DNA from 2 places in the Paenibacillus sp. ALE2 genome. Region 1 is predicted to be linked to the other one. Evidence: a T-box and tRNA genes for the amino acid it is inferred to sense, from the RefSeq annotation. Region 1 holds a T-box; the other holds one or more tRNA genes.
The links. The T-box of region 1 lies ahead of tyrS (tyrosine--tRNA ligase). A T-box ahead of a tRNA ligase gene usually reads a tRNA of that ligase, here a tRNA-Tyr.
Positions count from the first base shown of each region.

Region 2: it has a tRNA-Tyr gene. The T-box ahead of tyrS (tyrosine--tRNA ligase) is inferred to sense a tRNA for this amino acid. The anticodon was not compared.

Region 1 covers NZ_CM134213.1:3,806,074-3,810,834, reverse strand. The annotation lists gene rpsD (30S ribosomal protein S4) at 1-52, shown strand, start outside; gene ACXHJ1_RS16535 (AraC family transcriptional regulator) at 130-996, opposite strand; gene tyrS (tyrosine--tRNA ligase) at 1,193-2,446, opposite strand; T-box leader at 2,512-2,779, opposite strand; gene ACXHJ1_RS16525 (transglycosylase domain-containing protein) at 2,915-4,761, shown strand, end outside.
Region 2 covers NZ_CM134213.1:1,129,027-1,133,787, reverse strand. The annotation lists rRNA gene ACXHJ1_RS04880 (23S ribosomal RNA) at 1-1,461, shown strand, start outside; rRNA gene rrf (5S ribosomal RNA) at 1,613-1,729, shown strand; tRNA gene ACXHJ1_RS04870 (tRNA-Ile) at 1,766-1,839, shown strand; tRNA gene ACXHJ1_RS04865 (tRNA-Ala) at 1,865-1,940, shown strand; tRNA gene ACXHJ1_RS04860 (tRNA-Asn) at 1,945-2,020, shown strand; tRNA gene ACXHJ1_RS04855 (tRNA-Met) at 2,054-2,127, shown strand; tRNA gene ACXHJ1_RS04850 (tRNA-Ser) at 2,131-2,222, shown strand; tRNA gene ACXHJ1_RS04845 (tRNA-Glu) at 2,254-2,325, shown strand; tRNA gene ACXHJ1_RS04840 (tRNA-Val) at 2,333-2,408, shown strand; tRNA gene ACXHJ1_RS04835 (tRNA-Met) at 2,438-2,511, shown strand; tRNA gene ACXHJ1_RS04830 (tRNA-Asp) at 2,537-2,613, shown strand; tRNA gene ACXHJ1_RS04825 (tRNA-Phe) at 2,665-2,737, shown strand; tRNA gene ACXHJ1_RS04820 (tRNA-Thr) at 2,763-2,838, shown strand; tRNA gene ACXHJ1_RS04815 (tRNA-Tyr) at 2,843-2,928, shown strand; tRNA gene ACXHJ1_RS04810 (tRNA-His) at 2,947-3,019, shown strand; tRNA gene ACXHJ1_RS04805 (tRNA-Gln) at 3,038-3,112, shown strand; tRNA gene ACXHJ1_RS04800 (tRNA-Lys) at 3,117-3,192, shown strand; tRNA gene ACXHJ1_RS04795 (tRNA-Leu) at 3,208-3,295, shown strand; tRNA gene ACXHJ1_RS04790 (tRNA-Gly) at 3,302-3,376, shown strand; tRNA gene ACXHJ1_RS04785 (tRNA-Cys) at 3,387-3,457, shown strand; tRNA gene ACXHJ1_RS04780 (tRNA-Arg) at 3,484-3,560, shown strand; tRNA gene ACXHJ1_RS04775 (tRNA-Pro) at 3,583-3,656, shown strand; tRNA gene ACXHJ1_RS04770 (tRNA-Gly) at 3,666-3,736, shown strand; gene ACXHJ1_RS04765 (PAS domain-containing sensor histidine kinase) at 3,941-4,761, opposite strand, start outside.

The sequences.
Region 1 (4,761 bases):
ATTGTCCCAAGATATCGATGAAAAACAAATCGTCGAATTCTACAACCGCTAATCCTTGCATTAGCACCAAAAAGCACCCGAATTCATTCGGGTGCTTTTTATATTCCCCACGCATTAAGCCTGAGAGTTTTATTCAATAGGGATGTATACTTTCATATTCAAATGATCAGGATAGGAATTCATCACGTCCGTAATTTCAAAATCAGGTCCCTCCCTCCGTTCAAAATTAGAATTAGGAAGCCATGTGCCGTAGATAAAATCTCGTATACTCTGAACTCGTCCATTTGAACCTGAAGCGTCAAACTCAGCATACTTGCCTGCTGGAATCTCCATATATATGAAACCCTCAGCCAGTTCTTTTGATTCTTCTTCAACGGCCTCACCCACCACAAATGAAAATGCACCGTTGTCTTCAAATTGACAGGCAATCCCATATGACATTCCCGGTGCGATTTTATTCGGAATACACATATAATATTCATGTGCGCCAAAGTGTTCATAAAAGCCTGGGATTTCTTTATAATGCTGCTCATTATTGAGATTTGTTTTATATTCATATCCTACAATTTTGGTCGTTTCGAGTTGCAGTATCACAGGCTTGTTCACCTCTAATTCCTCCGCTGCGTTTTTTTTGTAATCCAGAAAATTGATTTTACTTTGATCAGAAAGCTCAATATCACAGTTACGATATTTCCCAGGGGTGATCCCAAAACTTTTTTCAAAAGCGCGAGTAAAAGCTTCTTGCGAGTTGTACTGATACTCAATAGCTATGTCCAATACCTTTTGGTTGGATTGCTTTAGCCGTTTTGCCGCCTCGGACAATCTTCTCCTTCTTATATATTGTTGAACTGTAAAACCCGAAATGGCCTGAAAAACCCGCTGGAAATGAAAAGCTGAAAAGTATGCCTTTGAAGCAATCTCGGCAATTTTTAAATCTTCCCGGAGATTCAATTCAATAAACTCAATCGCACACTGAATTCGTTTAAAGTAGTCCATATAATCCTTCCCCACACTTGTTATTTATCTAGCCTTCACCCACATTGGGCAACCCACGTATTCATTATGTAAAACTCTGTATCTATTTGTTTGATTATTTGTGCTAAGTTTACCACGGCTTTTCGCTTGGTAGAAATAAAAAAAGCAGCACTGAGATACGAGATCAATCTCAACGCTGCTTTTAAATGTATTTTAATTATCCAAGCTTGATTTTAGCAAATTTCCGTTTACCTACCTGTACAATGTCGCCTTCCTGCGGCTTGTATGCTTCGTTCACATCGGTCCACTTCTCTTCATTAATTTTGACCGACCCCTGCTGAATACTACGCTTGGCCTCACCGTTAGATGCTGCAAAGCCTAGATGAGTCAGCAACTGGATCACACGAATGCCACCTTCTTCTAACTGATCTGCTGTTAAGGTGAATTCTTCAATGTCATCAGGAAGCGCGCGTTGTTGGAATACAGTCACAAAATGCTGCTTGGCCGCTTCTGCCGCCTCTTCATCGTGGTACATGCGCACTAATGTTCCGGCCAGTTTCATTTTGGCATCACGTGGATGCACCGAACCCTCCTTAATACCTTTCGCCAGCTCTGCCAGCTCCTCATTGGTAATATCCGTTGCAAGCTCAAAATATTTCAGCATCAACTCATCAGGAACGGACATCGATTTACCATAAATTTCGTTTGGCTCCTCATCCACACCAATGTAGTTCCCCAAACTTTTGCTCATCTTCTGAACGCCATCAAGCCCCTCAAGCAGTGGCAATGTAATGGTTGCCTGCGGTTCTACTCCGTATTCCTTTTGCAGGGTTCTGCCCATCAGCAGATTAAACTTTTGGTCTGTTCCTCCCAATTCTATATCGCTTTGGAGAGCCACAGAGTCCATGCCCTGCATCAGCGGGTAAAAGAACTCATGGATGCTGATCGGCAAGCCGTTTTGGTACCTTTTTGTAAAATCATCCCGCTCCAACATACGGGCAACCGTTACTTTGGCAGACAGAGTTACCACATCCGCAAAAGACATCGGTCCTAACCATTCGGAATTGTAGTATACCTTTGTCTTTTCAGGATCGAGAATCTTAAAAATTTGTTCCTTGTATGTTTGTGCATTACGCTGTACATCTTCCTCAGTCAGTTGCTTGCGGGTCTCCGATTTACCTGTCGGATCACCAATTCTGCCTGTAAAATCTCCGATAATCAGTTGCACTTGATGCCCTAATTCCTGGAACTGGCGCAGTTTGTGCATAACAACCGTATGTCCGATGTGAATATCAGGCGCAGACGGATCTAGACCCAGCTTAATTTTGAGGGGCTCGCCGCTAACAACCGATTTAATAACCTTACGCTTCAGCTCATCCTCAGGTACAATTTCCGCTACTCCACGACGTATTACTTCTAGTTGTCGTTCTACCTCTGCCTGTTGCTCAGGCTTCAATTCTTCCCACTTCATCCTGAATCCCTCCTATTTTCCATCCAATAATTACTATTTAAACAAACCAAAAAGCCCCTTTCATCCCAAGGGACGAGAAGGAGCTGCTCGCGTTACCACCCTAATTAAAGAAACGTATGCAAAAAAACAACGTTTCTTTCACTTCATTCCTATAACGGGTTTACACCCGGTACCGGATTACTATGGTGAGCTTCGCAAACCTGCAAAAACTTTCCATTCATCCAGACAGCTCCAGACGGTAATTCAAAGGAGGGACGCTACCGATTCACACCACCCATCGGCTCTCTGCACAACGTGATTCCGCCTTCTACTGAAGTCTTTCTCCGCTTTTCACGATATTTACTTTGACCTATTTATAACACACTGTTTTTATGTAGTCAACGACACCAAAAGACAGGCTTTTTAGCATATGGGTTCATTTTGTAATTTTATGCTATAATAATGGCTGTTATAAAGGAGGAAGACTTAATGGTTGAAGAAAAAAACAATGTATCAGAGCCTAAGCCTTCCCGCTTACGGAGAACCATGCGAAGGCTCGGCCGTGTCATAAAGTGGGTCGTCATCATCGGTTTTATGGGGGCACTATTCGCAGGGGGAACCGCCGCTGGCTATGTTGCTTCTATTGTAAAAAACGAGCCCGTGCGTTCCAGATCTACAATTCTACAGGAAGTGGATAAGAATGCAATTACAGGCTTCGCTTATTTCAATGACGGCTCACCCATCGGGCAGCTTCGGACCGAGGAAGATCGAAGACCTGTTACGTTTAAGGAGATTCCTCAACTCGTCATTGACGCAGTTATTGCCATTGAAGATAATCATTTTTACGAGCATAAAGGTGTCGATTTGTCGGGAACGCTGCGTGCTGTGAAGCAAAAGGCACTACATGAATCCGTACAAACTGGAGGGAGTACGCTTACCCAGCAGCTTGCACGTCGTGTCTTTTTAAATCTTGATCGTACGGATGACCGCAAGGTCAAAGAAATTTTGCTATCTCTGCGCCTTGAGCGCTTCCTGAGCAAGCAACAAATAATTACAGCCTATCTCAATAAGGTACCTTTCGGTAACGGATCAAGCGGTTACAACGTCTTTGGTATTAAAGCAGCAGCCAAAGGTATTTTTAATGAAAATGATTTGGGCAAGCTTAATGTAGCCCAAGCTGCCTATCTGGCAGGTCTGCCGCAACTCCCTTCTTCTTATTCTGCTTACAACGGTAAAGGTGAGTTTAATGAAGCCGGCTTTAAAAGAGCGATTAACCGCCAGCACCTGGTGCTCAGCCGAATGCTGGAGGAGAACAAAATCAATACAGCACAATATGATGAAGCGATGGCTTTTGATATCAAAAAATCTCTAGCACCACGCACTGTTAAGGCTTATAACACCTATCCATATCTTATGATGGAAACAGAGCGGCAAGCTGCTCAGGCACTCATGTCTGTCACCAATCCGAGTCAAGCAGCTAATGCCAGTGCAGATACCAAAACCAAGGATGATAACGACATGCTCAAAGAAGCTGAACAGCAGCTTCGTACAGGCGGTTATATGGTATATACCACCATTGATAAGAGCGTGTACAAATCCATGCGTCAAATTGCAGAAAATAAGGACAACTTCTCTGCTACAAGTAAAACCAAGGGTGACGAGCAAGCGGCGGCCATTCTGATTCAGCATAAAACCGGCGCCATTCTCGGTATGATGGAAGGTCGGGACTTCCAAAAAGAGCAAATGAACTATGCTACCCAGATGGTACGCCAGCCGGGTTCAGCCATGAAACCGATTGCTGCTTATCTGCCTGCTTTGGACAGCGGTCTTGTACAGCCTGGCACGATTGTGGATGATGCTCCTATTATTTTGAAAGATGGCAGTAATGGATATCACATCCCGAAAAATGCCAACAACCGCTACCAAGGATTAGTCACAGCGCGTTATGCACTGAATCAATCGCTAAATACGATAGCACTCAAGCTGTTTAACGAAAAGGTAGGGATCAATAAGGCTTGGGCTTTTGCTAAAAAACTGGGTATTACCACCTTGGAGCCAAGTGATAACAACGCCCAAACTGGTGTACTCGGCGGCTTGGCCCACGGGGTAACCGTTGAGGAACTAACCAATGCATATGGAGCCATCCCAAATGGCGGTGTGTTTAATGATGCCTACATGATCGAAAAGATCGTGGATTCGCAAGGCAATATTGTATACAAGCATCAGCCTAATCCTGTACAGGCCTTCACACCACAAACCGCCTACCTGATGACAGATATGTTACGTACAGCCGTATCGGAAGGCACAGGCAGACTGGTGAAGCGTAACTTTAATCA
Region 2 (4,761 bases), 2.7 Mb from region 1:
CGATGGGGTGACGCAGTAGGGTAGTGACGCGGACTGATGGATGTCCGTCTAAGCAGTGAGGCTGATGTGTAGGCAAATCCGCACATCGTAAGGCTGGGCTGTGATGGGGAGCGAAAATTATAGTAGCGAAGGTCATGATCTCAGACTGCCAAGAAAAGCCTCTAGCCAGGAGAAGGTGCCCGTACCGCAAACCGACACAGGTAGGCGAGAAGAGAATTCTAAGGCGCGCGGAAGAACTCTCGTTAAGGAACTCGGCAAAATGACCCCGTAACTTCGGGAGAAGGGGTGCCTCGGTAGGGTGAATAGCCCGAGGGGGCCGCAGTGAAAAGGCCCAAGCGACTGTTTAGCAAAAACACAGGTCTGTGCGAAGCCGCAAGGCGAAGTATACGGGCTGACGCCTGCCCGGTGCTGGAAGGTTAAGGGGAGTGGTAAGCTCGTAAGAGCGAAGCTATGAACCGAAGCCCCAGTAAACGGCGGCCGTAACTATAACGGTCCTAAGGTAGCGAAATTCCTTGTCAGGTAAATTCTGACCCGCACGAATGGCGTAACGACTTGGGCGCTGTCTCAACGAGAGATCCGGTGAAATTTTAATACCTGTGAAGATGCAGGTTACCCGCGACAAGACGGAAAGACCCCATGGAGCTTTACTGCAGCTTGATATTGAATTTGGGTACGATCTGTACAGGATAGGTGGGAGCCGTTGAATCTTGAGCGCCAGCTTGAGAGGAGGCATCCTTGGGATACCACCCTGATCGTATCTAGGTTCTAACTTGGTACCGTGATCCGGTACGAGGACAGTGTCAGGTGGGCAGTTTGACTGGGGCGGTCGCCTCCTAAAGAGTAACGGAGGCGCCCCAAGGTTCCCTCAGAATGGTTGGAAATCATTCGAAGAGTGCAAAGGCAGAAGGGAGCTTGACTGCGAGACCTACAAGTCGAGCAGGGACGAAAGTCGGGCTTAGTGATCCGGTGGTACCGCATGGAAGGGCCATCGCTCAACGGATAAAAGCTACCCTGGGGATAACAGGCTTATCTCCCCCAAGAGTCCACATCGACGGGGAGGTTTGGCACCTCGATGTCGGCTCATCGCATCCTGGGGCTGAAGTAGGTCCCAAGGGTTGGGCTGTTCGCCCATTAAAGCGGTACGCGAGCTGGGTTCAGAACGTCGTGAGACAGTTCGGTCCCTATCTGTCGTGGGCGTAGGAAATTTGAGAGGAGCTGTCCTTAGTACGAGAGGACCGGGATGGACGTACCGCTGGTGTACCAGTTGTTCCGCCAGGAGCACCGCTGGGTAGCTATGTACGGAAGGGATAAGCGCTGAAAGCATCTAAGCGTGAAGCCCCCCTCAAGATGAGATTTCCCAGTATGTAAGACCCCTTGAAGACGACGAGGTAGATAGGTTGGGGGTGGAAGTGCAGTAATGCATGGAGCTGACCAATACTAATCGGTCGAGGGCTTATCCTAAAGATAAGGCGCAATGAAGTTTCGGATCCAGTTTTCAGGGTGTAACCTTGAAGGTATGTAGAAGTACATACGACAAGCGTATGGCTATTTATTCACACAATTTGTGATGAACCGAATAACCTTACGGAAGAATTTGCGAGGCAAATTCATGTTTGGTGGCGATAGCGGAGGGGTTCCACACGTACCCATCCCGAACACGACCGTTAAGCCCTCCAGCGCCGATGGTACTTGGACCGCAGGGTCCTGGGAGAGTAGGACGCCGCCAAGCAAAATCCTTTAAAGGATGATAAAATTTAATGAATTAGGGCCTTTAGCTCAGCTGGTTAGAGCGCACCCCTGATAAGGGTGAGGTCGGTGGTTCGAGTCCACTAAGGCCCATCATTTCTAGATTGACTAAAAGTTTGGGGCTATAGCTCAGCTGGGAGAGCGCCTGCCTTGCACGCAGGAGGTCAGGGGTTCGATCCCCCTTGGCTCCACCAATATTCCCTGATAGCTCAGTTGGTAGAGCACTCGACTGTTAATCGAGTTGTCACAGGTTCGAGTCCTGTTCGGGGAGCCATATTTCAATACTTCTGAATTTTATATATAAGGTGGCGGCGTAGCTCAGCTGGCTAGAGCGTACGGTTCATACCCGTGAGGTCGGGGGTTCGATCCCCTCTGCCGCTACTCGGAGAGATACCCAAGTGGCTATAAGGGGACCCTCTGCTAAGGGGTTAGACTGCGTAAGTGGTGCGAGGGTTCGAATCCCTCTCTCTCCGCCACAAAATTATTAAATCAGAATTCATTTTGCAAGGCCCGTTGGTCAAGGGGTTAAGACACCTCCCTTTCACGGAGGTAACAGGGGTTCGAATCCCCTACGGGTCATAATTATGGAGGCTTAGCTCAGCTGGGAGAGCATCTGCCTTACAAGCAGAGGGTCGGGGGTTCGATCCCCTCAGCCTCCACCATTAATAATATTGTGAAATATCTTTGATGTCGCGGGGTGGAGCAGTTCGGTAGCTCGTCGGGCTCATAACCCGAAGGTCGTAGGTTCAAATCCTGCCCCCGCAATTAATTTCCTATTGGAAATGCCTTTGGAACTGTGGTGTAGAGGCCTAACATGCCTGCCTGTCACGCAGGAGATCGCGGGTTCGAATCCCGTCAGTTCCGCCATTTTAACTACATATAGTGTAAACTATATGATATAGTTGTAAAATAAAACATGGCTCGGTAGCTCAGTCGGTAGAGCAGAGGACTGAAAATCCTCGTGTCGGCGGTTCGATTCCGTCCCGAGCCACCTTTCAAGTGGGAATTGGCAATGTGCCGGTGTAGCTCAATTGGTAGAGCAACTGACTTGTAATCAGTAGGTTGGGGGTTCAAGTCCTCTCGCCGGCACCATTTTGGAGGATTAGCGAAGTGGCCAAACGCATCAGACTGTAAATCTGCTCCCTTACGGGTTCGGTGGTTCGAATCCATCATCCTCCACCAGTCTTTTATAATCATATGGCGGTCGTGGCGAAGTGGTTAACGCACCGGACTGTGACTCCGGCATTCGTGGGTTCAAGCCCCATCGGCCGCCCTTTGATTCTTAATTTAATGGGGATTAGCCAAGCGGTAAGGCAACGGACTTTGACTCCGTCATGCATAGGTTCAAATCCTATATCCCCAGCCATTAAGAGCCATTAGCTCAGTTGGTAGAGCACCTGACTTTTAATCAGGGTGTCGAAGGTTCGAGTCCTTCATGGCTCACCATTTATAAGTTATTTTGCGGTCGTGGCGGAATTGGCAGACGCGCACGGTTCAGGTCCGTGTGGGCTAACCCCCCGTGGAGGTTCGAGTCCTCTCGACCGCACCATATTTTGCGGACGTGGCTCAGCGGTAGAGCATCGCCTTGCCAAGGCGAGGGTCGCGGGTTCGATTCCCGTCGTCCGCTCCATTATCCATACGGCGCCATAGCCAAGTGGTAAGGCAAAGCTCTGCAAAAGCTTCATCCCCAGTTCAAATCTGGGTGGCGCCTTGACTGCTCATTATGGAACTAAATATGCGCCCTTAGCTCAGCTGGATAGAGCGTTTGACTACGAATCAAAAGGCCGGGAGTTCGAATCTCTCAGGGCGCGCCATTTATTAAAAAATGTATAATGTCGGGATGTAGCTCAGCTTGGTAGAGCACCTGGTTTGGGACCAGGGGGTCGCATGTTCAAATCGTGTCATCCCGATACTGATTTGCGGGTGTAGTTCAATGGTAGAACTCCAGCCTTCCAAGCTGGTAGCGTGGGTTCGATTCCCATCACCCGCTTTTTGCTATAGCGGATTCTTGTTGCCTCAGTGGTGACACCTTATAAATAAAGAGAGCCTGTCTGGGGACAGAGCTCTCTCTTTTTTTGTATGTTTATCTTCCATAGATTCTATAAAGTGTTGACTATCGATAATCCTTGCTATCGGTGTATTCCTTCTGCTCCTGCAGTGAGTATACACCGATAACTGATCTAGTACACAGGTTTTACACTGGTATGGTCAGCTGTATGGAGGTTCCCTGATTTGGAGCAGAGGTCATGCTCAAGAAGCCGCCTACTCCTCTAGCTCGTTCTTCCATGCTGAACAATCCAACTCCCTCTCCTTTGGATTCTCCAGAGAAGCCCATACCCTCATCCTGAATAGTTACTTTTATTATTTCGTCTTGATCCTCTACATCAACGTATGCTTCTGCTACATCTGCGTATTTAGCCACATTCGTCAGTGCTTCCTGTACAATTCTATAGATTGCTATTTCTTTTCGGATATCAAGGCGTTTACGTAAAGTACATTGAAAATGCACTTCGATTCCGTAATGCGAACAGAAATTTTCAATATAAGTTCTTAGGGCCGGTACGACACCCAAATCATCCAGAACTGAGGGACGAAGTTCCCACGCTAGGCCACGAACATCTTTAATGATATCGGTTACCTGTGCACGCAAATTTTCCAAAGTAGCGTTGGGTTGTTCAGCTAGTTGGCTATCTAGTTGAATAATAAGTGAAAACAGGCTTTGACCAATCCCATCATGAAGCTCTCTTGAAAAGCGTTTACGCTCTTCCTCCTGTATTTGCATGACTTGCGTCATCATGGTCTGAAGCTCTGCCTCTACTTTTTTTAATTTAGTTACTTCATTACGGATCGCTAAGTACTGATAGGGTTTACCTTCCTCGTCCATAAATGGAACAATCGTAGTATTCACCCAGTAGTAGCTGTTATCTTTAGCACGATTTCGTATTTCTCCCTGCCATACCTCACCAGAACGGATCGTAGTCCACAGGTTCTTCATGAAGGCTCGAGTATGATAGC